DNA from 4 places in the Priestia megaterium genome. Region 2 is predicted to be linked to each of the others. Evidence: predicted binding sites of a transcription regulator. Region 2 holds the regulator's gene; each other region holds the start of a gene.
The links. Region 2 encodes Rex, which represses fermentation and respiration genes when NADH is low (regulators of the CRP and FNR family bind a similar motif). Its sites were predicted from a motif close to TTGTGAAATATTTCACAA; they were not measured.
Positions count from the first base shown of each region.

Region 1 (7,954 bases), 270 kb from region 2:
GACTTGAAATGAAAGATCATGAATGACTGACTCTTCCTCATTGCTATAGCGAAAGCTTACATGCTCGACTTTTAAGCTGACCGAGTCCCATGAACCTTTGTAAGGTAGGGAAAGAGTATGTTTTTTCTTTTCATTCACAGATTCCCAGTTATTTTCCATTTCCTGCACTCTATTTAATGACTCTTCAAATTGAGGAATTTTTTCTACTGCATTAGATACCGGCAGCAGTGCTTCAGATAAAGGAAATACTACTAAAATAAAAGCAGCAATAAAAACACCTGCAAGCTCTTTGTCTGCAAAAAGAGAAGCCCCAAACCAAATCATTGTGACAATTAAACCTGCTACAATAAATTGGCCAATCAATTCTCGGTAATACGTCCATAGTTTAAGCTTACGATCCATGCGGTCTAGCTCATCTTCTGTTTTGTTATACGAATGAAAAAATGACTGCTGCTGACCGCTTAATACCCAATCAGCAACTCCTAAAAACCCGTCTGTGACCTTAGCATATAACTGTGCTTTGCTTGATTTATATCGCTGATTGGCCGCTTTCATATGCCAAAGGGAAAAAAGCGGCATCACTACTACTAACAAAAATAAATAGATGGCAATCAAACATGCAAACTTTAGGCTAAAGAATCCTAAAGCTACAATCGAAATAACGTATAAAATAACAGCTGAGATTGTTGGAAGAATGGTACGCAAGAACAAGTCTTGTAAACTTTCAATATCTTCAGCGAGAACCGCTAAAACATCTCCCGTTCGATAGCGGGATGTAGCAACTAACGGTTCAATCAAATGATAAAGACGTGTACGCATTTTAGCTAAAATGCGAAGAATAAAATCGTGACTAACAAGACGCTCCGCATAACGAAAGGCTGCTCGACTTAAACCAAATGTACGCACAAGCACAATGGGAACGTACACCAGTAAGATTGTTTCTGGCCGTAAGGAAGAAGCTGAAATCAAGTAACCTGATGTGAACATTAGCGCACAAGCAGAACCAATCGTTAACAAGCTTAGTAATAAGATAGAAAAGATACGATATTTATACGTTTTAAAGTAGGGCCATATCCAACTTTTATATTTCATCATATCTCCTCCTCTTCATGTAAAAATTGATAGTAAGCTCCTTTTTTTCGAATCAGTTCTTGATGATTGCCGACTTCTGCAACCTTTCCGTTCTCTATTACAACAATGAGGTCCATATCTTTCATCCAATGCAGACGGTGCGTAGCTAAAATAAATAACTTGTCTTGAAACATCGTTAAGATATCTTGCTTTAATTCATATTCCGTTTCAATATCTACTTGCGCCGTTGGTTCATCAAGCATAATAATAGGGCGATCGCTCAGAAACGCCCTAGCTAGGGCAATCCTTTGAGCTTGGCCGCCGCTAAGCTGCCGTCCTCCATCTCCTATCACTTCATTTTCCTTCTTAGGCATCTGTTGAATCGTAGATAAAAGTCCTGCTTTCGTTAAAGCATCTTCATAATCATAAGAACCGCCTCTATCCTGATAAAATTCAATATTTTCTTTCACTGTTCCATTAAAAATAAATGGGTGCTGAGGGATATACGTAATCTGCTTTTGCCAAGCATCTGAGCGTAAATCAACCGGCACGCCGTTTACTTCAGCAGACCCTTCTGTAAATTGTACAAAGCCGCTCAGTATATCAATAAGCGTCGATTTTCCAGCTCCGCTTTTTCCTATAATCCCAATTTTTTTACTTCCTTTAACATGAAGTGACACATCTTCAAGAGAAGGCGGCTGCTCTTCGTCATATTTTACGGTGATATGACGCAATTGAATTTCACTGTTTTCCGTCCAATCAGGAACATCTTCTTCTTTAGCCGACGGTTTTTCAGCCTGCTTTACAATCTTAATTAATGCATCTCCGGATTCTTTTCCGTCTAATGTTGCATGATAATCGTTTCCGACTTCCCGTATCGGCAGGAAGTATTCAGGCGCCAGCAATAAAATCATAAGTGCAGGCTCTAACGTCATCGAACCGTTCACTAGCCGCAAACCGAGCATAACAGCCACGATGGCTACAGATAACATCGTAAAGAAATCTAAAGCAAACGTAGATAAAAAAGCAATTCGGAGCGTTCCCATTGTCGCTTTTCGATAGCGGTCACTGACTCTTCCAATCGTTTCAGCATGCTCCTTACTTTTCCCGAGAAATGTTAACGTTTCTAATCCTCGAAGCGAATCTACAAAGTGATTGGACAGCACATGATACGTCTCCCATTGGCTATCTATTTTTTTCTGGGCAGCCAGTCCAAGTAAAATCATAAATAAAATTAAAATTGGCATAGTTACAAGCAAAATAATGCCTGAAAGCCGATCTTGATACCAAACGAAAGCGAGCACTAGCCAAGGTGTAACGCTGATGGCGGCCAGTTTAGGCAAAAACAGCTCAAGATAAGCGCGAAGCTTCTGTAGGCCTGTGGTGATGAGCGTCACCAAGTTTCCTGTCCCTTCATTTTTGGTAAAGCGCGGTCCGAGTGCAAAAATGCTTTTCATGACCGTCAAACGAAGTTCCTGAGTCGTTTTGACTCCAAATTGATATGCTGTTTTTTTCACTATAAAACTTACGATCTGACGAACCATAAAGGCAGACAAAAACAATCCGATTGCTTTTGTCTGCGAAGTTAAACTTTCACCATGAAAAAGAGCAGTAATTACTTCGGCAAGCCACTTAGCTTGAAAAATAATGGCTACACTTTGAATAGTAATAAGCCCTATTAACACGGCAAGAACCATTTTTATTCCGTTGTAAACCATTAAATTTCTACCCATTAGTACTCCATATGCTCCTTATGATCTACACGTTTTCTAAAAACGTAGTAGCTCCAAATTTGATAACCTAACACAAAAGGCAGTAACGCAATAGCAGCGTAAGACATAATTTTCAAGGAATAATTCCCTGATGCTGCATTATGAATCGTTAAACTATAGCTTTCATTGACTGAACTAACCAAAACGGTTGGAAACAATCCTGCAAATATAGAGGAAATTGATAAAATTAAAATTAAGCCAGACATAGCAAAGGCCCATCCGTCTTTTTTCCGTGTAAGGAAAAATCCTGCTAGTAAATACACGAAAATACCGATAAAAAATGTGTATAGCATCAAGCGGCTATGATTGCTGAATAAATTTGTTTCAAAAAACGTCATGCCTGAAAAAATAAGAAGCAGCAAGGCATTAACAGGCAAAAGCTTCATGGCAACTTTTCGTGAACGATCTCTAATGTCATCCATCGTACGGATCGTCGCAAAAATAAGTCCGTGCCATAAGCAAAGCATCGTTAGCGTCACGCCGCCCGTTATGGTATATAGATTCACAATATCCGAAAAGCCGGCATTCATTTGCATGTTGCGCTCAACAGGCAATCCTTTCATTAGTGCTGAAAATAAGATGCCGAAAATGAGCGGTGGAAAAAGACTTCCAAAGAAGATAACCCAATCCCACGCATTTTTCCACGCTTGTTTTTCAACTTTTCCTCGAAATTCAAATGCTACACCGCGTCCGATAAGCGAAAGCAACAGAAGAACAAAAAGAACATATGACCCGCTTAATAGCGTTGCATACCAGTTTGGAAAAGCGGCAAACATAGCACCGATTGCTGAAATTAACCAAACTTCATTTGCATCCCAAAAAGGACCGATTGTATTAATAAAAGCTCGTCGCTCTAAGTCGTTTCTTCCTAAAAAGCGAGACACCATTCCAATCCCAAAATCAAAGCCTTCTAAAAAGATAAAACCAACAAACAGAATGGATACTAGCAAATACCAGAATTCATTAAGAGAAAACATTGTATCCCTCCTTTGTAAACGGATCAGTTGATGTTACTTTTGTATGTGCTTCGTGATCGTGATCTGGACCTTTTTTAATTTCTTTAACGAACAAAAACACCATAATCACAGCTAAAATTAAGTAAAAGAACGAAAACGAGATAATAGAAAATAGCAATTCACCTGCTGTTACACCAGGAGACACGGCATCTTCGGTTTTCATATAGCCAAATACAACCCAAGGCTGACGGCCAATCTCTGTCATAATCCAACCTGCTGAGCTTCCAAGGAACGGAAAGGCGATGGCAATCGTCATAATACGTAAAAATAGTTTGCTTTCTTGAAGTTTTTTACGAGAAAGCAAGTACGTACCCCAAATGCCTAATGCACATAATACGCCACCTAGACCAGCCATAATGCGGAAACTCCAAAACGTTGTTCGAACGGGTGGAATATAATTTCCTTCTCCATATTTCGCCGTATACTGCTGCTGCAGCTCATTCATTCCAGGAACAGAGCCTGAAAACTTACCGTATGATAAGAAGCTTAATAAGTAAGGTATTTTGATTTCACTCGTATTTTTCTTTTCATCAGGGTGAATATTTGCTGTTACTGTCCAAGCACCTGGACTTCCGCTGTTTTCCCATAATCCTTCACTTGCGGCCATTTTCATCGGCTGTGTTTTAACTAAATATCCGGCCTGTTCATGCCCAGATAGTGCAATTCCTACACCTGAAACTAGCCCTACAAGGATAGCAACTTGAAATGATTTTTTAGCAAAAGCCACATGTTTTTTCTTCAAGAGCATAACAGCGCTGACACCCGTGATAAAAAAGGCGCCTGTTGCAAACGAACCTAAAATTGTATGAGGGAATTCGACCCACAGCTGACCGTTCGTTAACAATTTAAAGAAGTCATTCATTTCCAAACGGCCATTATTTAGCTCCATTCCGACCGGATGCTGCATAAAAGAATTAGCCGTTAAAATAAAGAACGCTGAAAAGATAGTACCTAGACTAACAAGCCAAATACATAGACAGTGCAGCCATTTAGGCAAACGATCCCACCCGAAAATCCACAGCCCGAGGAACGTGGACTCCATAAAAAACGCTAGCAGTGCTTCAATAGCAAGCGGCGCACCAAATACATCTCCTACAAATCTTGAGTACTCTGACCAGTTCATGCCAAACTGAAATTCTTGTAAAATACCTGTTACGACTCCGACAGCAAAGTTAATCAGGAATAAGTGCCCCCAAAACTTTGCCATCTTTTTATACTGTTCATCTTTTTTTACTACGTACATCGTTTCCATGATCGCTACTAAAAAGACAAGGCCGATAGACAGCGGTACAAAGATAAAATGAAACAGCGTCGTTGATGCAAATTGAATACGTGATAGTATGACTGTATCCATCTTCTTTCTCCTTTCATATATAAGAACATTCATCATTTCCATAGATACTTTGCTCATTTCTGAGCATCTTTTACTTATATTGTGAAACATTGAGCATAACAATTCGAGAAATATGCTCAATGTTTCACAAACATATGTAATGTCTCTCTTTCTATTTACATAGTATAGTCTATTTTTTTAGCTGTGCACGTACATTTTTTGAACGTTTTTAGACTAAAACGTGACTTTCTTGTGACAAAAAAGGGCAGGATCTCTTTATTTTTTCATAAAAAAAGCACGCTCTGATTTGAGCTTGCTTCTCTACGGTCGATATTTTGCTTTCGCATTTAATTTAGATTGACGAATGATTTGGTTAATGACTTCAGAAAATACAATACCAATGGCAATTGAACCTGAAATCATAAAGGCTTTTGCTGCAAGACTAATCGCTTCATTATAATTATTTTCTACAAAGTTACGCATGGCATCGTATGCTGTTCCCCCTGGAACGAGCGGAATAATACCTGCTACGGTGAAAATAATGATCGGCGTACGATAAATTTTTGCGTAAATTTGACTAATAATAGCAATAAAAAAGGCCGATGCTACAGTGCTTGGAATTTCATCTACACCATAGAACGTTAGCAAATAGTAAATGAGCCAGCCAATCATTCCGACAAAGCCACTTTTTAATAATGATTCACGTGGAACATTAAAAATAATCCCAAACGCTGCTGAAGCAATAAAACTTGTAATTATCTGCTCTACGATATGCATATGATGCCTCCCTTCTATAGAAGCGTAAATACAATGGCAATACCTGCACCAATAGCAAATGCCGTCAGAAACGCTTCTGCTCCTTTTGATAATCCAGACAGTAAATGTCCCGCCATTAAATCTCGCACTGCATTGGTAATCGATAACCCAGGAACGAGAGGCATAACGGATCCAATAATAATTTTATCAATTTGCGTTCCTAGTCCTGAAGCGACTAAAAGAGCTGATAAAAGTCCAATAACTAACGAAGCGGTAAACTCAGCAAAAAAGCGAATCGGAATAAGACGGTGGAAATACACCACGGTTAAAAATCCGAGACCTCCTGAAAACATCGCTGGAATAAAGTCCGTCCATAAACCTTGAAACATGATTAAAAAGCATCCGCTAGAAATGGATGCAGCTGCAAGTTGAACCCATAGTGGAAAAGCTACGTTCGTTGCTTCAATTTCTTGTAGCATTTCATACGCTTCCTCCAAGGAGATGTTTCCTTGACTGATGGTTCTTGAGACGCTATTTACCATAGTTACTTTTTTTAAATCGGTCGTTCGTTCGGAAATACGAATTAACTTCGTTTTCGTCGGTTCTTTCGTTTCAAGTGAAAACATAATCCCTGTTGGCGTCACATAGCTGTGGGATTTTTTTATACCGTAAGACGCTGCAATCCGCATCATTGTGTCTTCTACTCGATACGTTTCTGCTCCGCTTTCTAACATAATTTTACCTGCTAGTAAGCTAACGTCCATAATTTCATATTTATCTAATTTTTGTTGTGTCATCAAATCGCTCCAAACATATTAAAGCTTGGTTTTTTCCCCTACAGCATACAGTGTATAAGAAAGAGGGAAGTGGACGCAATGGTTAATGCAAAAAAGTGTGGACTTTTTGTCTCACACTTTCAGGAATAGTATATACATTCCTTATCAATTCATACGTTTTGTGGTCTCACGCTCTACTAATACAGGTGCCATTTTATACTGTACCTGATCTATTTCTTGCTGATCCTGAATTTGCTGAAGTAAGAGGTTTACTGCTTTTTCAGCCATTTTTTCCATCGGTTGACGGATGGTTGTTAGCGGAGGTTGCGCTTCACTAGCTTCTGTAATATCATCAAACCCTATAACAGACAAATCCGCTGGAACGTGAAGTCCGTTTTGCCACGCACAGTGTATCACTTTCAGAGCAATGTAATCCGTAGCACAAATAAGCGCAGTTGGGGGCTCTGGATGATGAGCTAGCTCATTTATAAACTGATATAGTTCATCTGAGTTATTCATATCTTCTTTCACAAACTTTGCGTTTGCTGACGGTACATACTGATAAAAAAGAGACAGACGGTGCTCGACTCCGCTTACAGCTTTTCCAACGAACCCGATATTCTTATGGCCAAGGTCCGTTAAGTGAGCAACAGCTAATTGCATTCCCTCCGCATCATCTACATGTACAATTGGCCAAAGTGCAGAAGAGCCGTCTCCTGTAAGAGAAACGTAAGGCGTTTGATATTGTTTTAATACGTCTACAAACGGATGCGGAGCGGCTACATAATCTAATAAAATGACTCCATCAAACCAATGATTCATCATCACATTTAATTGACGCTCAGCCGTTGTTTCTTGGTAATCCGTATGTCCAATAAGAACGTCCATCCCTCGACTTTGAACTTGCTGCTGTACCTTTTTTAACAGCTCGATTAAAAATGGGTCTTTTAAATCTCTAATTAATATCCCGATAATCCCTGTTTTTTGGGCCCGCAGAGCTGCCGCAAATGGATTTGTCTGATACCCTAAATGAGCTGCTGCTTTTAGTACTTTTTGTTTTGTTTTTTCACTGATTTTAATTTTACCGTCTTTATTATTGAAAATTCTTGATACCGTAGCTAATGAAACACCCGCTTCTTTTGCTACTTCTGTAATCGTGACTTTTTTTCTCCCCATTCGTACCGACTCCTATTTCCTTTTAGTCTATCGACCAAGTAAACATTTTTCTTT
Region 1 is NZ_CP023317.1:4,966,889-4,974,842, forward strand. It holds gene cydC (thiol reductant ABC exporter subunit CydC) at 1-1,092, opposite strand, end outside; gene cydD (thiol reductant ABC exporter subunit CydD) at 1,092-2,804, opposite strand; gene cydB (cytochrome d ubiquinol oxidase subunit II) at 2,804-3,820, opposite strand; gene CEQ83_RS25485 (cytochrome ubiquinol oxidase subunit I) at 3,807-5,213, opposite strand; gene CEQ83_RS25490 (threonine/serine exporter family protein) at 5,514-5,969, opposite strand; gene CEQ83_RS25495 (threonine/serine exporter family protein) at 5,984-6,745, opposite strand; gene CEQ83_RS25500 (LacI family DNA-binding transcriptional regulator) at 6,890-7,900, opposite strand.
Region 1: the regulator Rex is predicted to act here: its motif matches at 5,326-5,343, upstream of CEQ83_RS25485 (cytochrome ubiquinol oxidase subunit I).

Region 2 (7,954 bases):
CTCTTTCACCGCTGCCATATAAACAGGAAAAGCCGAGGAGCGTGTAATGTGAATGTCATAAGAAAGATGATCTCCAGCGAATCGAGGCTGTAGCTTCACATCACGAGCAACATTCCACTTCTTCAACGGATAGAGCAACACGGCTACCGCATATAATCCAAAAGGTAAGAAGCTATAAAATAAAAACCAGCTGACAAAGCCTCCTTGAAACATGGCGTAAGAAAACGTAGCGGTAAAGATGCAGAATAAAACGAACCAGTCTCTACATTTATTCCATATCACTTTTATATACTGTTTCATAAAGTACCTCTTACCTTTTAACAGGTACTTTCGTATCAGCCATAATTTGCTTCATCACATCACTCGCTGTTAAGCCGCTGTACTGGGTATCGGGTCTTAGCGTTAATCGATGTTCACACACATACGAAGCAAGCTCTTGAACATCATCAGGAAGACAGTAATCTCTTCCCTTCACTAAAGCATATGCTTGAACGGCCTTCATAAAGGAAACCGTTCCACGAGGACTGATACCTAACGAAACATGTGGATGAGAGCGCGTTTTACGAATGATTTCGATGATATAGTGCTTGATCACATCATCTACATAAATACTGCTTACAGTTTTTTGAGCCTGTACTAATTCCGGAATGCTCATGACGGGTTTGACATCCTCAAGATTAACTTGAGTCGATACGCCGTTTAAAATTTGAAGCTCCTCTTCTTGCGTAGGATAACCCATGCTTAATTTGAATAAAAAACGATCCAGCTGCGCTTCTGGCAAATGATAGGTCCCATCAAAATCAACAGGATTTTGAGTAGCCATCACAAAAAAAGGCGCCGGAATTTCCCGGGTGATACCATCGGTTGTTACATGATGCTCAGCCATTGCTTCTAAAAGCGCCGATTGTGTTTTAGGAGAAGTCCTGTTAATCTCATCAGCGAGTACAATGTGGCTCATGATAGGACCTGGACGAAAATGAAATTCCATGTTTTTTGGACTGTAGATAGAAACGCCTGTTACGTCGGATGGCAGCAAATCAGGCGTGAATTGAATTCGTTTAAATTCTGCATCAATTGATTTGGCCAGTGCCTTCACGAGCATCGTTTTCCCCACACCCGGCACATCTTCAAGTAAAATATGCCCCTCTGCAAGCAAAGCAACCAAACTCAACGTAGATACGTGACGTTTTCCAATCACAATTTGATCGATGTTTTCTAATACTTGGTTTAATTTACTATTAATATGATCCAGCTGAATCAATAAAGCTCCCCCTTAAAACTCAGTTAAGCCTTGAGTTTAATAAGTTTTCCAATAAACATAGTACTATCTTAACAAATTTTAAAAAAATCTGAAAATATTAACGCACGCAAAAAAGCGACCAAGTGAGTACTTGGTCGCTTTTTTAGGTAGGGCACTGATTACATCATGCCGCCCATTCCACCCATGCCGCCCATATCAGGCATTGCAGGTGCTCCGCCTTCTTCTGGCTTGTCAGCAACAACTGCTTCAGTTGTTAAGAACATAGCCGCTACAGAAGAAGCATTTTGAAGAGCTGAACGCGTTACTTTTGTTGGGTCAACGATACCAGTGTCTAGCATATTTACCCACTCGCCAGTCGCAGCGTTAAATCCAGTTCCAACTGCTTCGCCTTTTAGACGCTCAACGATTACTGATCCTTCTAAACCAGCGTTGTGAGCGATTTGACGTACAGGCTCTTCAATCGCACGTAATACGATGTTGATACCTGTAGCAGTGTCACCGTCAGCTTCGATGCTTGCTACTTTATTATAGATATTTACTAATGCAGTACCACCACCAGCTACGATACCTTCTTCAACCGCAGCACGCGTAGAGTTTAATGCATCTTCAATACGTAATTTACGTTCTTTTAACTCAGTTTCAGTTGCCGCACCAACTTTGATTACAGCTACGCCACCAGCAAGTTTTGCTAAGCGCTCTTGTAATTTTTCACGGTCAAACTCTGAAGTTGTTTCTTCAAGCTGAGCTTTGATTTGGTTTACGCGTGCTAGGATATCTTCTGCGTTTCCTGCACCGTTTACAACTGTTGTATTTTCTTTTGTTACAACAATTTTAGAAGCGCGACCTAATTGATCGATGCCTGCTGTTTTTAAGTCAAGACCAAGCTCTTCAGTGATTACTTCTCCGCCTGTTAGGATCGCAACGTCTTGTAGCATTGCTTTACGACGATCACCGAAACCAGGAGCTTTAACAGCTACAGCTGTAAATGTACCGCGAAGTTTGTTCACAACTAATGTTGCTAAAGCTTCACCTTCTACGTCTTCAGCAATGATTAATAGAGGCTTGCCTTGTTGAACAACTTGCTCTAATACCGGTAAGATTTCTTGAATGTTACCGATTTTTTTGTCTGTGATTAAGATGTATGGATCATCTAATACAGCTTCCATTTTATCTGAATCAGTTACCATGTAAGGAGATGCATATCCACGGTCAAACTGCATACCTTCTACCACTTCTAATTCAGTTGTGAAACCTTTTGATTCTTCAAGTGTGATAACGCCGTCGTTACCAACGCGCTCCATTGCTTCAGCAATTAATTGACCTACTTCTTCGTCAGCTGCTGAGATAGCCGCTACTTGAGCAATTGAATCTTTACCTTGAATTGGTTTAGAGATTGCTTTTAGTTCTTCAACCGCTACAGCTACTGCTTTTTCCATACCTTTACGGATACCCATTGGGTTAGCACCAGCCGTTACGTTTTTAAGACCTTCTCTGATCATTGCTTGCGCTAAAACCGTTGCAGTAGTTGTACCGTCACCAGCAACGTCGTTTGTTTTGCTAGCAACTTCGGCTACTAATTTAGCACCCATATTTTCAAATGCGTCTTCTAATTCGATTTCTTTTGCAATTGTTACACCGTCATTTGTAATAAGCGGTGAACCGAATTTCTTTTCCAATACAACGTTACGACCTTTTGGTCCAAGCGTTACTTTTACAGCATTTGCTAATGTATCTACACCACGTAGCATTGCGCGACGTGCTTCTTCGCTAAATTTAATGTCTTTTGCCATGTTCCTTGACCTCCTCAAGATGTTCTTAATAATCTATTTTTTACGTATGATAAGTTTGTGGTTAAAATTAGCCGATTACAGCTAAAATATCGCTTTCGCGTAAAATTAAGTATTCAGTACCTTCGTATTTCACTTCAGTACCCGCATATTTTGAGAAGATGATACGATCGCCCGCAGCTACTTCTAAAGCTACACGCTCACCGCTTTCTAATACTCGGCCTGTACCAACAGCAACAATTTTACCCTCTTGTGGTTTTTCTTTTGCACTGTCCGGTAACACGATACCGCTTGCTGTTTTTTCCTCAGATTTTACAAGTTCAATCACTACGCGATCACCTAATGGCTTTAACAAGTGAAACAACCTCCTCAAATAATATGTTTGCATTTTTATTAGCACTCAACCTCAACGAGTGCTAACACAATTATTATATTAAAACAAAGTGGGTTTTTTTTGCAAGTATTAAACAAAAAAAATTTAAAATTTACGACAACTACATATAATAGTCTTAGATTTCGACGATTTTGAGAAATAAAGCATTCTTTTCTCTGTTCAATAATATGTATGTTACAATACGAGCAAGAAGAAATTACTAACTTTACAGTACTTCTTCGACATATATACATAAAAACCTTTTAAAGGAGTATAGAAGATTGGAAAAACGTTATTGGTATGTTATCCTCACCTACATCCTTATGCAGTTTTCAGGAGTTGTTGGTATACCGCTGTTAAAATTAACAGGAATGTTTGATGACTATCCAGTTCGAACAGCGAATGTCATGCTTTTGACTTATTGGACTATCATTAGCTTTATCCTTGGTTTACTTATTGTCTTACTGCTGCTGCGCCGTGACATGTCCATGCGTATAGAACATGCTGGAAAAACGATTGCTGTTGTCTGGTCAGTCCTTGGGGTGTTTCTCGCTATGGCTGGTCAAGCTGTAGCAGGTATGATTGAGCACGCTCTTGGCATTACCCAAGTATCTGAAAACACACAAAATATTGTTAATCTTGTTAAAGCAACGCCGTTCCTTATTGTCGTTACGTCTGTTATTGGACCAATACTAGAAGAGATTATTTTCCGAAAGATTATTTTTGGTTCTCTTCACAAACGATACAATTTCTTTATCTCTGCATTTATTAGTTCCCTTATTTTCGCTGCGGTACACTGGGATTTTAAACATTTACTTGTGTATACAGCTATGGGATTTGTATTTGCATTCCTTTATGCAAGGACGAGACTAATTGTTGTACCTATTATTGCTCATGTTTTGATGAATACAATCGTTATTTTATCTCAAACTATTTTTGCAGATAAAATTATAGAAATGCAAAAACAAGCAGAACAAATGCAGTTCATTTTTGGAGGCATGTTTTTATGAAGAATATCCCTTTAACACGAGGGTTTATTTATATTATTATGGGGATTTTATTCACCTACTTGGCAATTCAAAATGCCCAGGAAACCGTCTGGAATTTCCCCACAATCTTATTTGCACTCGTAGCCGCATTCGATTTCAGGTTTGCGGTTCGCATCTTTATCTTGCACTACAAAATTAAAAAATTGCAGCAGCAATATAAAAATCAAGATGATTCATCCAAATAAAAAAACCACTGTTTCAGTGGTTTTTTTTACATACTAACATCTTCTCTTTCTTGCTCTGCCCTTGCCTTTAACACTTTGCGATACGAAATGCGGGAAATAATGATGCTGATTTCATACAAAATTAAGAGCGGCACTGTCACCATCATGTGCGAGAGCAATTCCGGTGGTGTAATAAGTGCGGCAATAACTAGCAGTACGAAATAGGCATATTTTCGAATTTGAGATAAAAACATAGGCGTTATAATTCCTAAACGCGTCAAAAACATCACGACGACAGGAAGCTGAAACAACAGGCCAAAAGGCAGTGTGAGCTGCATTAAAAAAGAAAAGTACTCATTAATGCCAATCACTTGGTTTACATTCAGCTCATCAGAAACGCGCGTCATAAAATCGACGACAAATGGAAACAACACAAAATAAGAAAAAGAGACACCGCCGATAAAGAGAAAAATGGAAACAGGAATATATCCAAGCGTTACCTTACGCTCTTTTTCATATAAACCAGGACTAATAAATGCCCAAAGTTGATACAGTGCAACAGGAGCTGCAAGTACACAGCCGATAATAACAGCAAATTGCATATAAATCTTAACTGGATCTGTTAACCGAAATGCATTCATCGTTAAATTCTTTGCCTCATCAGCATGCTGTAAATAGACAATAACCTTATCCGCTATAAAAAAGCCGCCAATTGTGGCAATCACAAAGAAAAATAAAACAATTAAAATGCGTTTTCGCAGCTCTCCTATATGATCATATATTGACATTTCTTGTTCGGTCATACTATGATCACCCTTTTACTCTTTGTCATCTACTTGACGCTGTTTATCTTTTTCACGATCTTCTGATGCACCGCTAGCGGCATGCTTAAACTCTCTAAGCGTTTGGCCCACTGATCTTCCTAGCTCCGGTAACCGTTTCGGTCCAAAAATAAGCAGTGCTACAATCGCAATAATAATCCAACTGCCTGCTCCAATCCCCATATTCCCACTCTCCTTATTAATTTAGACTTAAGGAAATCGTAACACAGTCCGCCTTATTCAACAGGATAATTTTTCAAAAAGTAGACGAGCGACTGTAATTCTACAGCAAGATCAATATGATGGAGTCGAATCTCATCCGGTACGTTTAAGCGTGCAGGAGTAAAGTTTAAAATTCCTTTAATTCCGCAACTCACTAAACGATCAGTAATTTGCTGAGCAACAGTAGCAGGAACGGTTAAAATCGCTACTGAGATGTCATCACTCATATAATCTTCCAATTGGTCAAGATGATAGACCGGCACGTCGCCCACTTTTGTACCCACTTTTTCTTCTATCACATCAAAAGCGCACTCAATTTTGGTGTTATTATTTTTAATAAAATTATAATTTAGAAAGGCCGTTCCTAGATTCCCTACGCCAATCAGTGCTACTTTCGTTACTTCATCTTGGTCTAACGTTTTACGGAAAAATGTAAGTAAATAATTCACATTGTAGCCGTATCCCTTTTTTCCTAATGCACCAAAGTAAGAAAAGTCCCGACGAATAGTAGCAGAATCCACTTTCACTGCCTCACTTAACTCCGCTGACGACACACGCTGTTTACCAGAAGCATGCAAATTTTTCAAAAAACGATAATAAAGCGGCAATCGTTTAGCCGTTGCTTGTGGTATTTTTAATTGTTCAGTGTTCACGTTGTACCCCCTCAGTTCATGTATGTCATTACTAACATTTTCAAGTCATATTGCATTACCTTTCACAAAGCATCAACCGCTTTGAGGTAGCGCTTCCAATTCTCTCTCTTTTCTCTTGTTTTATATATACTCCGCTTCACACCTCGACGGCTTTTGTCTATTCAGCACTCCTTAAAGTCGGTATGTAGAACGAAGCAATTAGCCCTTCAAAGGATCCGTTTGTTAGTCATGACGGATTTTTCACATCCATCATAGATAAGTTCAGAGATGCACTTATCTCTTATTTTAACATAGTATCCTGTATAAAATGTGCAGGTAAAATCATTTTATTTCATGAATCAAAACATTCGCTTCATCATTTGTCCTTGTCCCTCTACAAATTACAAACGCTTGTAGGAAGAACTTGTAGTTAAAAATATGTTAAAATACACTATGGATATACTACTAGAGGTGAAAAAATGATTATTCTACAATTGAACGGTATTACAAAATACTATGGGGCAGAACCCATTTTATCGAATATAAAGTTAGAAGTACAATCAAAAGACCGCATTGCCCTAGTGGGACGAAACGGTGCTGGTAAATCAACTTTATTAAAAATTATTGCTGAGCAGCTTTCCTATGACAGCGGAGAAATTATTAAACCTAAGGGTGTTTCCATTGATTATATGGGACAAGATACAGTTCTTGAGTCAACACTCTCCATATGGGAAGAAATGATGACTGTCTTTGCTCCGTTAAAGAAGATGGAAAAAGAATTACGTACGCTTGAAACGAAGATGGGCGATCCAGATATTTTTAATGATTCAGTTCAATACGAAAAACTAACCAAAGAGTACGATCAGCTTCAAGTAACGTTCAAAGATTTAGGCGGCTATCAATATGAAGCGGATACACGATCTATTCTTCACGGTTTCCGTTTTTCAAACTTTGACTATAGCACCCCTATTTCCTCCTTGAGCGGTGGGCAAAAAACGCGCTTGGCTCTTGCAAAACTGCTTTTAACAAAGCCAGACTTGCTTATTCTCGATGAGCCTACCAACCACTTAGATATTGAAACTTTAGCATGGCTGGAACAGTTTCTGCAAGGGTATGAAGGAGCTATTTTAATTGTTTCACACGATCGTTACTTCCTTGATAAAGTCGTAAATCAAGTGTATGAAGTCGTACAAAAAACAACGGTGAAGTACACGGGCAACTACTCTAAATACCTCGTACAAAAAGCCGAGCGCTATGAAAAAGAGTTGCGTCAGTACGAAAAGCAGCAAGATGAAGTCGCAAAACTGAATGATTTTATTCAGCGAAATATCGCCCGCGCGTCGACTACAAAACGTGCGCAAAGCAGACGTAAACAGCTCGATCGAATGGAGTTAATAAACCGACCTAATGAAGGTGAAAAATCAGCTAGTTTTTCGTTTGAAATTGAGCGTCAAAGCGGAAATGAAGTCTTAAATCTCGAAAACGTGTCTATCGGGTATGATGAAAACAAATATGTCGTGCAAGAGGCAAACCTTCGGATTAAAAAAGGTGAAAGCCTTGCGTTGGTTGGTCCTAATGGAGTTGGGAAATCAACTTTATTAAAAGGTATTGTGGATAAACTAAGCTTCAAGACTGGAACCATTTC
Region 2 is NZ_CP023317.1:208,786-216,739, reverse strand. It holds gene CEQ83_RS01250 (DUF58 domain-containing protein) at 1-300, opposite strand, end outside; gene CEQ83_RS01245 (AAA family ATPase) at 311-1,261, opposite strand; gene groL (chaperonin GroEL) at 1,420-3,051, opposite strand; gene groES (co-chaperone GroES) at 3,119-3,403, opposite strand; gene CEQ83_RS01230 (CPBP family intramembrane glutamic endopeptidase) at 3,703-4,431, shown strand; gene CEQ83_RS01225 (YdiK family protein) at 4,428-4,655, shown strand; gene tatC (twin-arginine translocase subunit TatC) at 4,682-5,437, opposite strand; gene tatA (twin-arginine translocase TatA/TatE family subunit) at 5,453-5,638, opposite strand; gene CEQ83_RS01210 (redox-sensing transcriptional repressor Rex) at 5,692-6,330, opposite strand; gene CEQ83_RS01205 (ABC-F family ATP-binding cassette domain-containing protein) at 6,789-7,954, shown strand, end outside.

Region 3 (7,954 bases), 1.6 Mb from region 2:
CTGCTATCAAACAGTATAAAGAAACTCGCCGTGATATTTACTACGCGTCCATCATTGCAGTTGCTTTAACCTTTGCTCAAATATTTAGCGGTATCTTTGTTGTCATGTCTCGTTTAAATGTCTTTGCTACACTGTCTCACTCGGCATTTATTACAGCGTTATTCGCTACGCTTAGCTACATTTGTGTACAAACTTTAAAAGGTAAAAGACGATAAAACAAAAAACACGTGCAGTTCATAACTGCACGTGTTTTTTGTTTTAAGCTAGTTCTATTCCGCCTGTAATTCCGTAAACTTGAGCTGTTACGTAGCTTGCATCCGTTGAAGCTAAAAATACGTATACATTTGCTAACTCTACCGGCTGACCAGCACGCTGCAAAGGTGTATCTTGTCCAAAGCCTGGAATAGCGTCGCTTGGCTGCCCTCCAGAAATTTGAAGCGGCGTCCAGATAGGTCCTGGAGCAACGGAGTTAACGCGAATACCTTTTGGAGCTAATTGCTTGGCTAGTCCGCGAGTGAATCCGTTAATGGCAAACTTTGTAGCTGCATAATCTAATAAATTAGGACTTGGGCTATAGCCTTGTACAGAACTTGTGGTAATAATAGAAGCACCTGCCGGTAAATAAGGCAGCGCTGCTTTTACGGTCCAATATAAAGAGAATACATTTACTTCAAAGGTTTTGCGCAGCTGATCCGTTTCTAAATCAGCAAGATCTTCTACTGCCTGCTGTTTACCTGCTACGAGCGCTAAAACGTCTAATCCATCTAATTCTTTATAAGCTTTTTCTACTAGCTCCTTGCAAAAAAATTCTTCGCCTACATCACCAGGTATGAGCACGGCTTTTCTTCCTTCTGATTCAATAAGCTTTTGTACTTCTTCTGCATCTGCTTGCTCTTGTGGCAAGTAATTAAGCGCAACGTCCGCTCCTTCTCTTGCGTAAGCGATAGCTGCTGCTCGGCCAATACCTGAATCTCCACCTGTTACAAGAGCTTTTCTGCCTTTTAATTTACCTGCACCTATGTAACTGTTCTCCCCGCAGTCTGGGATGACGTTCATTTCTTTTTGTACACCAGGCGGTTCTTGATACTGTTTTGGATAGTCTTCATGGAAATATTGAGTTAATGGATTATTTAACTTTGACATATTCGTCACTCCTTTATAAATCAACCTTAACCACCTAAGGAAAAGTTTTCTATATGCTTGTTCTTCCCCTCTTCTTCTTTCATAAACATGTTTGATGTGCTCTACTATCCTCACCTTTCTTTCTGCCATTCCCCTTCAATCCACAGCTGGATACATGAAAACTACATTCACCATCACAATAAAAAAATCCGAACGAGTCACGTTCTCTCTTGAGAACCTTGACTCCTTGTTCGGATCTTCTTTTAACTAAAATACGTTTATCCCCTCTCTTTAAATAAATGGTGAGAGCTTTGTATTTTGTTGTGTACAACAAGTTTTATTTCTCGTCTGTGTCTGCTACTCTGTTAGTTCTACTTGTAAAGGCTTTGATTCCTCTTCAGCTTCTTTAGGAGTGCGAACGATTAACACATCACATTTTGCATAGCGCAAAATATGCTGAGATACACTTCCGATTAAGATACGCTCTACCGCGTTTAACCCGGTTGCACCGCATACAATTAAATCAACGTGCTTATCGGGAGCAATTTTTTTAGATATTTTTGTTTTAGGAGAACCGTGTTCAATTAAGGTCTCGACTTTCGTTACTCCAGCCTTAATGGCTAGGTTACTATAGTTGGTTAAAAGTTCTTCAGCAAATTTCTCTGCATCTTGAAAGCGTGTATCCATATAAAATGCATAAGGTGATGGACTTAACGCCTGTATATCGATAACGTGACAAATTATCAAATGAGCGTTATTTTTGGTCGCACTGTTAACTGCTTTTTTGAATGCCCACTCCGCTTCTACAGAACCGTCTACTGCTACGAGGATGTTACGATAAGCCATATTCATCATAATCTCTCCTTTAACATTCGTTTATAAAGAACTTTCTTTGCTACACTTTTATTGTACTTCTTGCGCAAGCGAAAGTATGTGATTTTTATCACAAGTTATAGAAATTAATAAAAAATGGAGCCGCGCACATCGTACACGGCTCCATTTTTATTGAACTTGAGAGTTAAAAGTCATTATCCAAATAGATCCTGCTACAATCGTAATAACAAAAACGATTCCAAGTATTAAAGCCATCACATTATAACGAGGCTTCTCTCCGTCTTTAATATGCATAAAGAAAAACAATTGAACAAAAAATTGAAGCACGGCCATTCCTAGAATGCTAGCTAGTAATATATTTTTAGCAAGTACGTGGTTTAATACCAGCAGTAGAGGAATAACGGTTAAAATAAGTGAGAAAATAAATCCGGTTGTATAAGCTTTTAACGACCCATGGTTCTCCACCTACATCACCCCCATTAAATACACAACCGTATAAAGGAAGATCCAGACAGCATCAAGAAAATGCCAGTATAAGCTGATAATCGTCACTTTTCGTTTTGTTACAGAGGTAATTCCGTATCGTTTTAACTGGATTGTAATTGAAATCATCCAAATGATGCCAACCGAAACGTGCAGCCCGTGTGTACTAACTAGTGTATAGAAAGCCGTAAAAAATGCGCTTGTGGAAATGGTTGCTCCTTCGTGAACCATAGTTTGAAATTCATGAATTTCAAGGCCAACAAAGCATACACCTAAAAGCAGCGTTACGATCAGCCAGCCAATTAAAGGCTTTATTTTTCCTTTGTGCATGCTCAATACAGCTAATCCGCTCGTAAAGCTGCTCGTTAATAAGATAAACGTTTCAGAAACAAATCCTGGAACTTCAAAAAATTCCTTTCCCGTAAGGCCTCCCGCAGTATGATTAACAAGAACAGCATACGTAGCAAATAATGCTCCAAATAAGATGCAGTCCGTTACGAGGAAAATCCAAAAACCCATAACTTTGATTTCTTCATCATGTTCATGATGATGTTCTTCGTGGTGCGCTGTCGCATATGCCATGTTATCCGACCCTCCCTACTGAATCTTCTGTATGTTGAATTTCATCCACGGGAATATAATAGTCCGAGTTGTATTGAAAAGAACGAGCTAGTAAACAAGCTCCTACTCCTGTCAAACCGAATATCGCCACCCATACCCAGTGGAACGTTAAGCCAAAACCAGCAATGAACCAGAAAATCGACATGATAAATGGAATACCTGAATTCTTAGGCATATGAATTGGAGAAAAAGCCGCTGTTTCCTTCGCTTTTTTCTTTTTTCTTTCTTCTTTTATCGTCCACCACGCATCTTGCCCGGTTACTGTTGGAATCACTGCAAAATTATAGTGCGGCGGAGGTGAAGGGATGGACCATTCTAATGTACGTCCATTCCATGGATCTCCTGTTACATCTCGTTCTCCGTACTTAATGCCATGAAGAATCTGCCATGCTTGAAAGATAAACCCTATGCCCATAAAGAAGGCTCCCACTGTAGAGATAACGTTCAGCGGTCCCCATCCCATGTCAAAGTCGTACGTATAAATACGGCGCGTCATTCCCATAAACCCTAGTGCATATTGAGGCATGAAGCATACATAAAAACCAATATTCCACGTCCAAAATGCCCATTTGCCAAGACGGTCATTTAACTTAAAGCCAAACATTTTTGGCCACCAATAGTACAAACCTGCAAAGAAGCCGAATACAACGCCTCCGATTAACACTTGGTGAAAGTGTGCAACTAAAAAGTAGCTATTATGATACTGATAGTCTGCGGGAGCTGCTGAAAGCATAACACCCGTTGCTCCTCCCACAACAAAGCACGGGATAAAAGCAATTGTCCATAGCATCGGCTGGGTCATTTGAATACGGCCGCGGAACATTGTAAATAACCAGTTGAACACTTTAACACCCGTTGGAATCCCGATGGCCATCGTGGTAATAGCAAAAAACACATTTACATTAGCACCTGCACCCATCGTAAAGAAATGATGCACCCATGTGAAATACGATAGAACGCTAATAATCATCATTGAAAAAACCATAGATTTATAGCCAAATATCTTCTTTTGAGAAAACGTTGCAACAATTTCAGAAAAAATGCCGAATGCTGGAAGCACAACAATATACACTTCAGGATGTCCCCACATCCAAATTAAGTTAATGTACATCATCGGATTTCCACCGCCGGTCATGGTAAACAAGTGTCCGTCAAAGAAGCGGTCGATAAACAATAAAGCAAGCGTTACGGTTAATACAGGAAACGCGAAAATGATAATAATACAGCTTGCTAGAACAGACCACGTGAATAGCGGCATATGCATAAGTTTCATGCCAGGCGCACGCATTTTTAAAATGGTCATAATAAAATTAATTCCAGAAGCCAAGCTGCCAATACCTGATATTTGAATGCCCCAAATATAAAAATCTTGACCTGGTCCAGGACTGAACTGCATGCCAGAAAGCGGCGGATAACTCAACCACCCTGCATCTGGCGATCCTCCGATTACAAACGACAAATTGAAAAGCATGGCGCCAAAGAAAAATAGCCAAAAGCTTACCGCGTTTAAAAAAGGATAGGCGACATCTCTTGCTCCAATTTGAAGAGGTACAACAATATTAAAGAAAGCAAACATAAGCGGCATTGCCATAAATAGAATCATAATGGTTCCGTGCGTAGTAAAAATTTCGTTGTAATGATTAGAATCTAGAAAATGCCACTGAGGGAATGCTAGTTGCATACGCATCAATAATGCATCTACTCCGCCTCGAAACAGCATTAACAATGAAGAAAGCATATACATAATTCCAATTTTTTTATGATCCACCGTTGTGAGCCACTCACGCCATAGCCACTTCCACTTTTTAAGATACGTAAGAACAAAAATAATACCGGCTAGTGTTAACAATATGGCGACATCGGCTCCGTAAATCATTGGCTCCCCTGTCACAAAAAAATGAGATGAAAAATCTTTTAATTTGTCTAACAACTTAGTTTCCTCCTTCCTGGTGCTCGTGCTGTGTATGTGCTTGTTCATCAGAAGCCACATTCATTGTCTTCATGTCTTCATTTTTCATATGGTGATGCTGACTATAATATTGACCACCGTTTTTAATGACAGTTTCTTGGAACAAACCTTTAGGAATGGTAGAATACGATTTCTCTAAAGAAAGACCTTGTTTTGCAAGACTGTTATAATCAGCTTTTGTTAAAGCTGGTGCTGTTTCTTTTACTTGCCTTACCCACTGATTAAATTCTTTTGTCGATGTAGATTTAACTTTAAAGTTCATATGAGCGAACCCTTCACCCGTAAAATTAGCACCCGAACCAAAATATTCTCCCTTGTGATTAGCTTGTAGCCAAAGCCCCATGGCCATTCCCGGCATTGTATATAATTGTCCTCCTAGCTGGGGTACCCAAAAGGAATTCATAGGTGCATCTGACGTTAGCACGAATTGAACGGGCACATTCTTTGGAATTTCGACATAGTTGACTGTCGCAATATCTTGATCCGGATATTGGAATAACCATTTCCAATCAAGAGACGTTACTTCAATCGTTAGCGGCTTTACATCTTTTTTCGGCGGATCTACTAATTCATAAGTCGTCTTGGCCGTAGCGAAACCTAAAATGCCAATAATAATAATGGGGATGCCCCACCAAATAAATTCAAGACGCTTGCTATCGTCCCAATCTGGTCGATACGGAGCCTTGTTTCCAGGCTTATCACGGTAGCGTAAAACGATATACACAAGCAGACCTAAAACAGGAATAACGACAATTGCGCATAAAATTATGGAAAAAATAATTAACTGGTATTCTTTTTGAGCTACCGCCCCCTGTGGATTTAAAATCAAATAACGACTATCACAGCCTGCTAAAAAAATTGTGATGAATACGAAGAGAATGATTAACTTGCTAATATGCATTGATTTTTGCTTTCTCACCTAAGTTCAGGCTCCCTTCCTCTAAATCCTCTGTACATAATAATGGTATATAAACGTTCATATTAGAGATGCATCTCAACAGATCAAAAGGCTAAAAACCTCCTAACATATTGAAGTTTGTCATGACATATTGCTTACTCCTAAAAAATTATCATGTTGTATGTTTAAAAGGTGTGATATTTCTCACACTTGAAGCGATTTTTATCTAGTTTAAATGGCTTTACCATAATTTCGTCACATATTTGGTTAAATGTGGTGTGAAATATCTTTCTCCTAGCGCGTAGATTCTGATAAAAGTAAAAAAGCTCTTCCAGTTCTTATTAACTGGAAGAGCTTTTTGGGAGTAATGAAGTATGGAGCTTTATTTCTTACTAGTTTGTTTGCTTTACTTGCTGAAACATCCAATCAATCATTTTCTGATTCCGATACGTTGGAACCCATGAAGCATGGTCATACTTTAATTCTTTAGGATATTCCGTATATAGCGGATGCCCCCCAGATTTTTTTATAGCCTCTATGATATTCCTTGAATAGGTAACAGGAATGATAGAATCGTCTTCAGCATGAAATCCCCATATCGGTTTGTGTGTAAGAAGATGTGCTTTAGCTGGATCGGCTCCTCCCGCTATTGGAACCATAGCAGCAAACAAATCAGGGTGTTCTATATTTAAGTTAAATGTGCCAAATCCTCCTTGAGATAATCCTGTAGAATAAAGGCGATTACTATCTATATTGTAGGATTTTCTTACACTTTGTAGAATTTCATAGGCCGTTTTTAAATCTTCTGATGTTTCGAATACTTTTGCTAAATTGACTTCATTGTTATTATCTCTTGTAACAGTGAAGCCCCCGCTTGGTACATTACGAGCTTGGGGAGCTAAAATAAAAGCGGGGTGCTTTCGTTGATTTTCTGGTGAAGCCCAAATGATCGCTCCGTCGTTGCCAAGAAGCTGTTTTTTATTATCATTTCCTCGTTCACCACCTCCATGTAAAAATAGCACCAGGGGATATGATTTTTTAGAATCATAGTCTTTAGGTACATAAAGTCGGTAAGGCATTGCCTTATAAGTGAATGATAAAAATTGAGTAGCTATAGATTCTCTGCTTTCAAATGAATAAGTAAATATAGCTATACCACTATGATTCTTTTGATGTTTATTTTTCGCGTTTCCTCTTATGGAAATTGCTTTAAGCACCGTATCGTTATTAATAATAAGTGGGTTCGTATACGGATTGCTTTGACTGGTCGGAGTGCTCCCATCAAGTGTATAGTAAGTCTTCGCACCTGGTGTGTTTGTCTTTAATTCAACCTTCTGCTCTAGATAATATTCGCCTGATAAAACTGAAGAAGTTGGTTTTTTTACGTTTCTATAATCATTTTCTCCTTTTGCCGCGACGATATTTAAAGGGAAAAAAGCTAGAATAAGAACTCCTACAGTAATAAAACTTATAACTTTTTGTATTGATATATTATTCATTGATAATGTACCTCCTTTATATGGTTTTTTAAATGTCTACTTCCATTTCTAGAAGGGCATAGCTTAAGCTTTTCCCGTGCGTATCCACTCCTAAAGAAGTAGTTACTCCACCAAGTAATGCGCGGTGACATACAAATTGAAAAGCTGATATATTAGGAACCTCGTAGCGAACAACGTCTCCTTCTACAATATTTTTTAAGTGTTTTTTCACTTCCAAAGCAGTCACTTTTTCACGTAATAAGAAATAATCTTTTTCGTTATATGGAATTAGTGATAACATAAGCGTGTTTCCCTTATCTCCAGCTCGACTGTGAGCAAGTTCATATAATTTCTTTTTCATTTGTTAAGCTCTCCTTTAATGTAAGATAAGTTTTTATTTTGTTTCGTGGAATCAACGTCGACACAATACCTACTACCTCATTAACATACTTTCTTGCTCCGCCTCCGCCCGCTGGTCCGTTCGTATAAAGAGCTTCTACCTCTTCTCCAATTTTGGCTGCTTCCTTTGAAGTAAGACATCTCCCTGCT
Region 3 is NZ_CP023317.1:1,821,750-1,829,703, reverse strand. It holds gene CEQ83_RS09210 (COX15/CtaA family protein) at 1-215, shown strand, start outside; gene CEQ83_RS09205 (SDR family oxidoreductase) at 259-1,143, opposite strand; gene CEQ83_RS09200 (universal stress protein) at 1,480-1,974, opposite strand; gene cyoD (cytochrome o ubiquinol oxidase subunit IV) at 2,125-2,421, opposite strand; gene cyoC (cytochrome o ubiquinol oxidase subunit III) at 2,422-3,021, opposite strand; gene qoxB (cytochrome aa3 quinol oxidase subunit I) at 3,023-4,990, opposite strand; gene CEQ83_RS09180 (cytochrome c oxidase subunit II) at 4,992-5,930, opposite strand; gene CEQ83_RS09175 (chitobiase/beta-hexosaminidase C-terminal domain-containing protein) at 6,320-7,426, opposite strand; gene CEQ83_RS09170 (AtuA-related protein) at 7,455-7,766, opposite strand; gene CEQ83_RS09165 (acyclic terpene utilization AtuA family protein) at 7,747-7,954, opposite strand, start outside.
Region 3: the regulator Rex is predicted to act here: its motif matches at 6,120-6,137, upstream of CEQ83_RS09180 (cytochrome c oxidase subunit II).

Region 4 (7,954 bases), 280 kb from region 2:
GACGTTTTTACTGTCTCAACAGACGTCTGAACCGTGCCAATCAATGTTTTCATTTTAGCTACCATATCGTTAAATAAATGAGTAAGTTCACCAATTTCATCTTTTGACTTCGTCTGAACCTGAACTGTTAAATCGCCAGCTGTTACTTTGGCTACTTCGTTTTTCAAGCGGCGAATCGGATTCGTAATGATTCTTGAGAAAAAGATGGTTAACACCACTGATAATAAGATGCCAATTAACGCAATCCAGACAATCACATTCAGTAAATGATGAGCGCTTGAGAGCATTTCATTATAAATAAAGGCGTTTCCTATCTTCCAATTCGTTCCTTCGAGAGTATCATATGCCATCACTCTCTCTTCACCTTGAAAGGTATACTTCATGAAATCTTTATTCCGGTCTGCTTCGTACATTTTTTTCATAAATGGCTGATTCATTAAATTTTTTCCAGCTTCTGTTGGATGAACGAGCGCTGTGCCATTTTGATCAAATAAAAATGCATATCCACCGTGATTTACTTCTGCTTTACCTACAATGTTTTTTAATGCATCTAAGTCTAAATCAGTAGCTATAACGCCCAGCACATTTTTAGTATCTGGATCTAAAATAGCCTTTGCAATCGTCACAACCGTCTTTTTCGTTGCTGCATCTTCATATGGATCCGTGTAAACAACCTCATCAGGTGATTCTACTGCTTGTTTGTACCACACCCTGGAAGTCGGATCATAGTTTGAACCAAACTCTTGCTTAGGAACAGAATACATTCCTTTATTTTTTGTGCCTATGTATTCAAGTACTAAGTTAGGATACTTTTCTTTAAACTGTGTAAACTCTTTTTGAACTGTGTTCCATGTAAAATACGGATTTTTCTCTTGGTTTGTTTGATCTCCTTCTTGCTTAACAAAATTAACAATTACATCATTTTCACTATACGTCAGCAAAGAACGACTATACATGTCTAAGTACGTATGAATCGTTTCTCTTAACTCTTTCACTTGACTTTGAGACTGAACTTCTACATCTTTTTCTATTTGTGTTTTGGTAAATTGATAAACAGCCCCTGAAACAACTAATAATAAAATAGCTATAAAAATACTAAAAAATACTACGAGTTTTGCACTTAACCTCTTCATTCCCTCACCCTTCTACAAAAATCTTTATATTACTAATAACGGCTTTTCATTTTCACTTTTGAAGAAGTTTTTGTGATTTATTTCAAATTTCCCCAAAAATAAAACCAGCTCATCCTTTCATAACGAAAGAACGTGCTGGTTTTATTTTTGCTTTTCGTATGCATCAGGTTCAATATGAACAAGCGTATCTTTAATCTGATGCTCATCGTTCATCATATGTTCAATTTGATCAGCAATTTCATGGCTTTTAATAACATTTAAATGAGGATCTACTTTAACAGTTACATCAATCACGACTTGATTACCAAGCTTGCGCGCTTTCACATCTTCTACTTCTTTTACCCCTTCTACAAGCCCAATGCTTTCTTTGTAGTGTCCTAACTTTTCTTCATCAAATCCGTCCGTTAAAGAATGAGCCGCTTCTTTAAAAATCTCGATGGCTGTTTTACAAATAATAATTCCCACAGCAAAAGCAGCTACCACGTCCAGCCAGGGCAAGCCGAATTGCGAGCCGAAAATTCCCACAACAGCCCCTATGCTCACAAGTGCATCAGACAAATTATCTTTAGCAACCGCATATAAAGACTGGCTATCAAGTTTTTTAGCAAGCTTAATATTATATCGGTAGACACCACCCATAACAGCAGCCGCTCCAAGACCTACCCAAGCAGCCAGTAAATTAGGCGCTTCAGATTTGTCCATAAATAATGACTGACCCGCATCGACCAATACTTCTAGTCCAATGACCATCATGATAAAAGAAGCAATAAGTGAAGAGATATGTTCCGCTCTGGAATGTCCATAGGGATGATCATTATCACGAGGTTTTTTAGAGATTTTTAAGCCGACTAAGACGGCAATTGATGCAATAATATCTGTAACATTATTAAGACCGTCGGCTTTTAATGCAGAGGAAGCGGTGACACCCGCAATAATAAGTTTACATGCTGATAAAAAGATATATGATAAGATACTAACCCAAGCGCCTTTTTGGGCTTGCTCATAGTAGTTCTCCATCCCTTCAACTCCTTTATTCAAAATAAGCAAACTTAGTGTAACAAATGGATTTCGTGTGGGTCTATAGAAACATTATTGGCTGTTAACATACAAATAGAGAATGTTAAACTCTTTAGCTTTCCGCAAAACAAGTTGCCTTTACTCAACACTTTAAACGTTTGAGATCGTTCTAAATGTGGCACTTCATGTAGAAGGACCCTTTTTTTAAATCGCCCTGTAAAATTGTTTACTATTTTTTAAAGGGTGTGATTTTTATCACAGCCGAGGGTATTTATTCTTGTTACACTAACATTGTGAAAAACATCACAAAATAAAATTCAAAGGATGATACAAATGAAAACACAATTTACACCAAAAACACGAAAAGTTGCTGTTATCGGAACTGGTTTTGTTGGCTCAAGCTACGCTTTTTCAATGGTGAATCAAGGTATTGCCAATGAATTAGTGTTAATCGATATGAACAAAGAAAAAGCGGAAGGTGAAGCACGCGATATCAATCACGGTATGCCATTTTCCACACCGATGAAAATCTGGGCTGGAGATTATAAAGACTGTGCTGACGCTGATTTAGTAGTTATTACAGCGGGCGCTAATCAAGCTCCAGGGGAAACGCGCTTAGATCTAGTTGAAAAAAACGTTAAAATTTTTGAATGCATTGTAAAAGATATTATGAACAGCGGATTTGACGGCATCATTTTAGTGGCAACAAATCCAGTTGATATTCTCGCACACGTTACACAAAAAGTATCAGGATTACCAAACGAACGAGTAATTGGTTCAGGAACGATTCTTGACACAGCTCGCTTCCGCTACTTGTTAAGCGACTATTTTGAAGTAGATTCTCGCAACGTCCACGCTTATATTATGGGGGAACATGGAGATACGGAATTTCCTGTTTGGAGCCACGCGCAAATTGGCGGTGTGAAGCTCGAACATTTTATCAATACTGCTGCTATTGAAAAAGAGCCGGATATGCAGCATCTATTCGAACAAACACGCGATGCGGCTTACCATATTATTAATCGAAAAGGAGCGACTTATTACGGAATTGCGATGGGACTTGTACGCATCACCAAGGCTATTTTAGATGATGAAAATTCTATTTTAACGGTATCTGCTTTATTAGAAGGACAATACGGTATTTCTGATGTGTATATCGGCGTGCCGGCTATCATTAATAAAAACGGCGTGCGCCAAATTATTGAATTGAATTTAACTCCTCACGAACAGCAGCAGCTCGAGCACTCTGCTAGCATTCTTAAGCAAACTCGCGACAGAGCTTTTGTGTAACATCAAAAGATTTTTGCGGGGGACTCCCCCGCTCCCTTGTTTTAAATATGTAGTAGAGGTGTATGAATATGACGTGGACTCAAGTATATAATCCGTTAAATAATATTTGGCTTTCTGCACTAATTGCACTCATCCCCATCATCTTTTTCTTTATTGCTTTAACTCTTTTGAAATTAAAAGGACACATTGCTGCTGGTATTACGGTACTTCTTTCTATGATTATTGCTATTTATTTTTATGATATGCCTGCCTCAATGGTCTTAGGAGCCACAGGCTATGGGTTTTTGTATGCACTTTGGCCCATCAGCTATATTATTATCGGCGCGGTGTTCTTATACAAGCTAACTGTCAAAAGCGGACAGTTTACTACCATTAGGCAATCTATTATTTCAATAACCGATGACCCCCGCTTGCAAATGCTGCTTGTTGCTTTTTCCTTTAATGCTTTTTTAGAAGGAGCAGCAGGATTTGGAGCTCCAATTGCCATTACAGCAGCGCTTCTAGTTGGACTTGGATTCAAACCGTTAAAAGCAGCGGCGCTATGCTTAATTGCTAATACAGCTTCAGGAGCTTTTGGCGCCATGGGGATTCCTGTCATTGTCGCAGGACAAGTATCTGGCATTGATCCAAAAGAAATTGCTCATTTTCTTGGCACGCAGCTTCCGATTATTTCTTTTCTTATCCCTTTTTTACTTGTCTTTATTATGGATGGGATAAAAGGATTAAAAGACGTATGGAAAGCAACGAGCATCACAGCCATTTCCTATGCACTGACGCAGTATTTAACTGTTACATACATCGGCCCTGAACTTCCAAATATCACATCTTCTATTGTGAGTTTGCTTGCTCTTGCTTTTTATATTAAAAGAACAAGCTCGGCAGCAGCTAAAAGCTTCAGCCTGTCACCAAAACAAATTTTAAAGGCTTGGTCTCCTTTTATTCTATTAACGATACTCGTTACGGCTTGGAGCATTTCTTTTGTCAAAACGGCGCTTGAACATCTGAACCTGCTTATTAACGTCCCATTTTTACACAATCACGTAATTAAAGCAGCGCCTTTAGTAAAAGATCCTACGCCTTACGCTGCTGTCTTAAAAATAGACTTATTTGCAGCAACAGGTACGGCAATTCTTATCGCTTGTATCCTTTCAGTTTTCTTGCTTAACGTATCGGCAAAAGTGGCATGGACCACTCTTTTGGAAACCGTAAAAGAACTATCAAGACCTATTATGACGATTATGATGGTCATTGCTTTTGCTTTTATTTCAAATTATTCAGGACAGTCCTCTACACTTGGATTGGCACTCGCTACATCAGCTGCTTATTTTCCATTTTTATCTCCATTTCTTGGCTGGATTGGCGTATTTCTAACGGGGTCTGTCGTATCGAATAATGCGCTGTTCGGCAACTTGCAGCTAACTACAGCTCAGCAAATTAATGTCTTGCCAATTATTCTCGTAGCGGCTAATACTGCCGGCGGCGTGATGGCTAAAATGCTTTCTCCTCAATCAATTGCTGTCGCTGCTGGAGCAGTAGGTTTAGCTGGAAAAGAGGGTGAACTGTTTAAATACACGCTCAAATACAGCATGGGATTTTTGATACTAGGAGGATTTGTTACCTTTTTATTGGCTTGGTGGTTATGATAAAAAACTTCTAAAAATCCTGTTATTACCTTGTTTCTTTCATTTAAACAAACGTTTGATTATATAAAAAAGTCCCCAGTTAGCGCCGGGGATTTTTTTATTCTGAAATAAGTAAACCTATATTGCCAAATTGTTTTCCTTTATCTAATCGTTCGCAAGCTGCAGCTGCCTCTGACAGCGGATAGAATCTATCGACGATTGGTTTAATTTGATGTTTCTCTATAAAATCCATCATGTCCACAAATTCTTCCTGACTTCCCATAGATGTGCCAAGTATATTGAATTGAGGATAAAAAATAGTTCTTAGAGGCAATTCAACTTCATTTCCAGAACTCGCACCAAAATTAACAATTCTTCCATTTGGCTTTAGTATTTCAAAATACGTCGGAAATAAAGCTGCCCCCACACTATCAAGTATGATATCTACTTTTCTATCGTTGATTTCTTCTTTTAGGTTACTTCCACTGTCTAATGCATAATCAGCTCCATACTTTAGGGCTTGCTTTCTTTTTTTATCACTTCTAGAAGTAACCGTTACGTCAGCTCCGATAGCTTTTGCGAATAACAAGCCATAAGTCGCGACTCCGCTCCCTATACCAGGAATAAGTAGATGTTCTCCTTTTTTTAACTGCCCTTTTGTAAAGAGAGCTCTATACGCAGTTAAAGCTGATAATGAAAGAACTCCCGCTTGTTTCCAAGATAGATAAGGCGGCTTTTGCACAACATTATCCGCTTTTATGATTACATACTCTGCAAACGTTCCATTCGATGGACCACCTAAAATTTTAGGCGTAAACGGAATGTCCTCTATACGATCCCACTCCAGACTTGGATTAATGATCACTTCTATTCCAATTTTTAAACCTTTTACGCCTTCTCCCACTTCTTCTATAATACCTGCACCGTCTGAACCGGGAATAAACGGCTTATCTCCTTTGCCTCGATTATTCATAACAAATAAATCTCTCCGGTTTAAACCTGCTGTTTTTAACCTTACTTTTACTTCTCCTCTTTCAGGGGGCATCTCCTGAAGATCTCTGTAATTCATGCCTGCTATACCGCTTTTCTCACTATGTATAATGGCTTTCATGATTTCGCCTCCTCTTAATCTACTCTACTAAAAAGCTCAAAACCGCAAAAGAAATATGCCCCAAAAAAAGGAAAATAAACTTTTAAAATCGCTTTTTCACCGTTTTATCTTTATTTTTCTGTATCCTAAAAGTATTCAGCTTCTTTTATTACAGATTTGTTACAAAAAAGATTGTTTGTAACAAAACGAATATAAAATAGAAAAATCGGTTTGGAAATTCTGATAAATCAACATTTATCCGCAATTTATTTACTATATCTACTTCAGAAACTAGTAAAAATCTAAAAAAATTTAAGAAAAAAAGACAAAACACTTTCTTTTATTACAGATTTATTGTAATATAAATGTAACAAAAGAAATATAAAACACATAATTGTTACATAAATAAGGTTAATTAATTAGGAGTGAGTTAGAAATGAAAAAAATTGGACTAGTTTTATCATCAATCGCTATTTTCTTTACACTAAGCACTGGAGTTACAGCACAAACAACATCTCCAACACTAACGGATGCAAATGCTGTCAAAATTGCAGCTAGTGCCAGCAATCATTTCTGGAGTGCTCTGCACGGTTATAAAAACAAACCATGTACAGAACGTACATTTGAATATAAAGGAACTGAGTACGTGTACCTTTGCCCTGAATTTGATACAAAAGCTGAGCTATCAAGCTACTTATCTGAGACATTTACAAATAGTGCAGTAGAAAAAGGATTAACAAATTACGGCTATATCACATATAACGGCAAACTTGCACATCCAATCGGCGACGGATTCAGCATGTTAGAGTGGTCAAAAGCAAAAACAAAGCTTGTGTATCAAACAGCAACAGTTCGCTCTTATGAATTCACAGTTCCAACTGTAGATGGCGGCAGTGTAAAACGAACTGTCACATTCTATAAATCTAATTCTCAGTGGAAAGTAAATAAATTTGACGCTGTTCAATAATAAAAAAAGCAGGCCTGCTTGAGCAGACCTGCTTTTTTCTTTTTGATCGATAACATAAATAAAACTTCTACTTACAGCGCTCTAATAGCTGTAAATAGAAGTTGAGATCACAAGTTTAAGTAAATCAAATTTTGTCGAATCCTGTAGAAACATTGATAAGTTACGTTTTATATTACAGGCTAAATTGCTTGTTGTCAACATGATTTAACAAAAAGATAAATCGACATATACTAAACATATCAAAGACTTTTTGATATCGCAGTTGGCAGACATTATTCTATACATATATCAATGCAAGCAAGAAAGAAGCGCTCTTCATTTCCCATTAAAAATAAAAACATTAGCTTGGATTTTGTTCATGTTCCTTTGGGTTATCATGTACAGGGTGCGCCCCTGGGAATAACCTTTGAGCTTTTTCATGAAGGTTTTTGTTTTCATAATTAAATGCGCTATACGTTCGCTGCCCTTCTTCCCATGAAGTAGATTTCCCCAGTTTTTGATTAACCGGAGAGCCGAAGGGACCGTCTGGAAATTCTTCAGCGGTTATATACTCGTGGCTTTTTTCTACTGTAGAGAAATCACGATACGAGGGCTGTTTGTCTTCTTTCAATGATTTCACCCCTTCTTTCTAGAAGATTTTCTACTAGTATGCACACTTCTTTGTAAAAAACCCTCTTAAATTAGTCTAAATCAGGGTATGATAACTATACATTTACTTTTTAAAGGAGTTGAACAGCTTGGAACCTAGACCTCAGAAAGGAACTTTTTTCCGAGAAAAAATCTTAAATAATAAATTTGTTGTATATACAATTATTATTTTTATTCTCAGCATGAC
Region 4 is NZ_CP023317.1:489,730-497,683, reverse strand. It holds gene CEQ83_RS02635 (methyl-accepting chemotaxis protein) at 1-1,133, opposite strand, end outside; gene CEQ83_RS02630 (cation diffusion facilitator family transporter) at 1,275-2,150, opposite strand; gene CEQ83_RS02625 (L-lactate dehydrogenase) at 2,484-3,440, shown strand; gene CEQ83_RS02620 (lactate permease LctP family transporter) at 3,503-5,083, shown strand; gene CEQ83_RS02615 (zinc-binding dehydrogenase) at 5,181-6,173, opposite strand; gene CEQ83_RS02610 (IseA DL-endopeptidase inhibitor family protein) at 6,589-7,119, shown strand; gene CEQ83_RS02605 (hypothetical protein) at 7,460-7,729, opposite strand; gene CEQ83_RS02600 (AI-2E family transporter) at 7,857-7,954, shown strand, end outside.
Region 4: the regulator Rex is predicted to act here: its motif matches at 2,442-2,459, upstream of CEQ83_RS02625 (L-lactate dehydrogenase).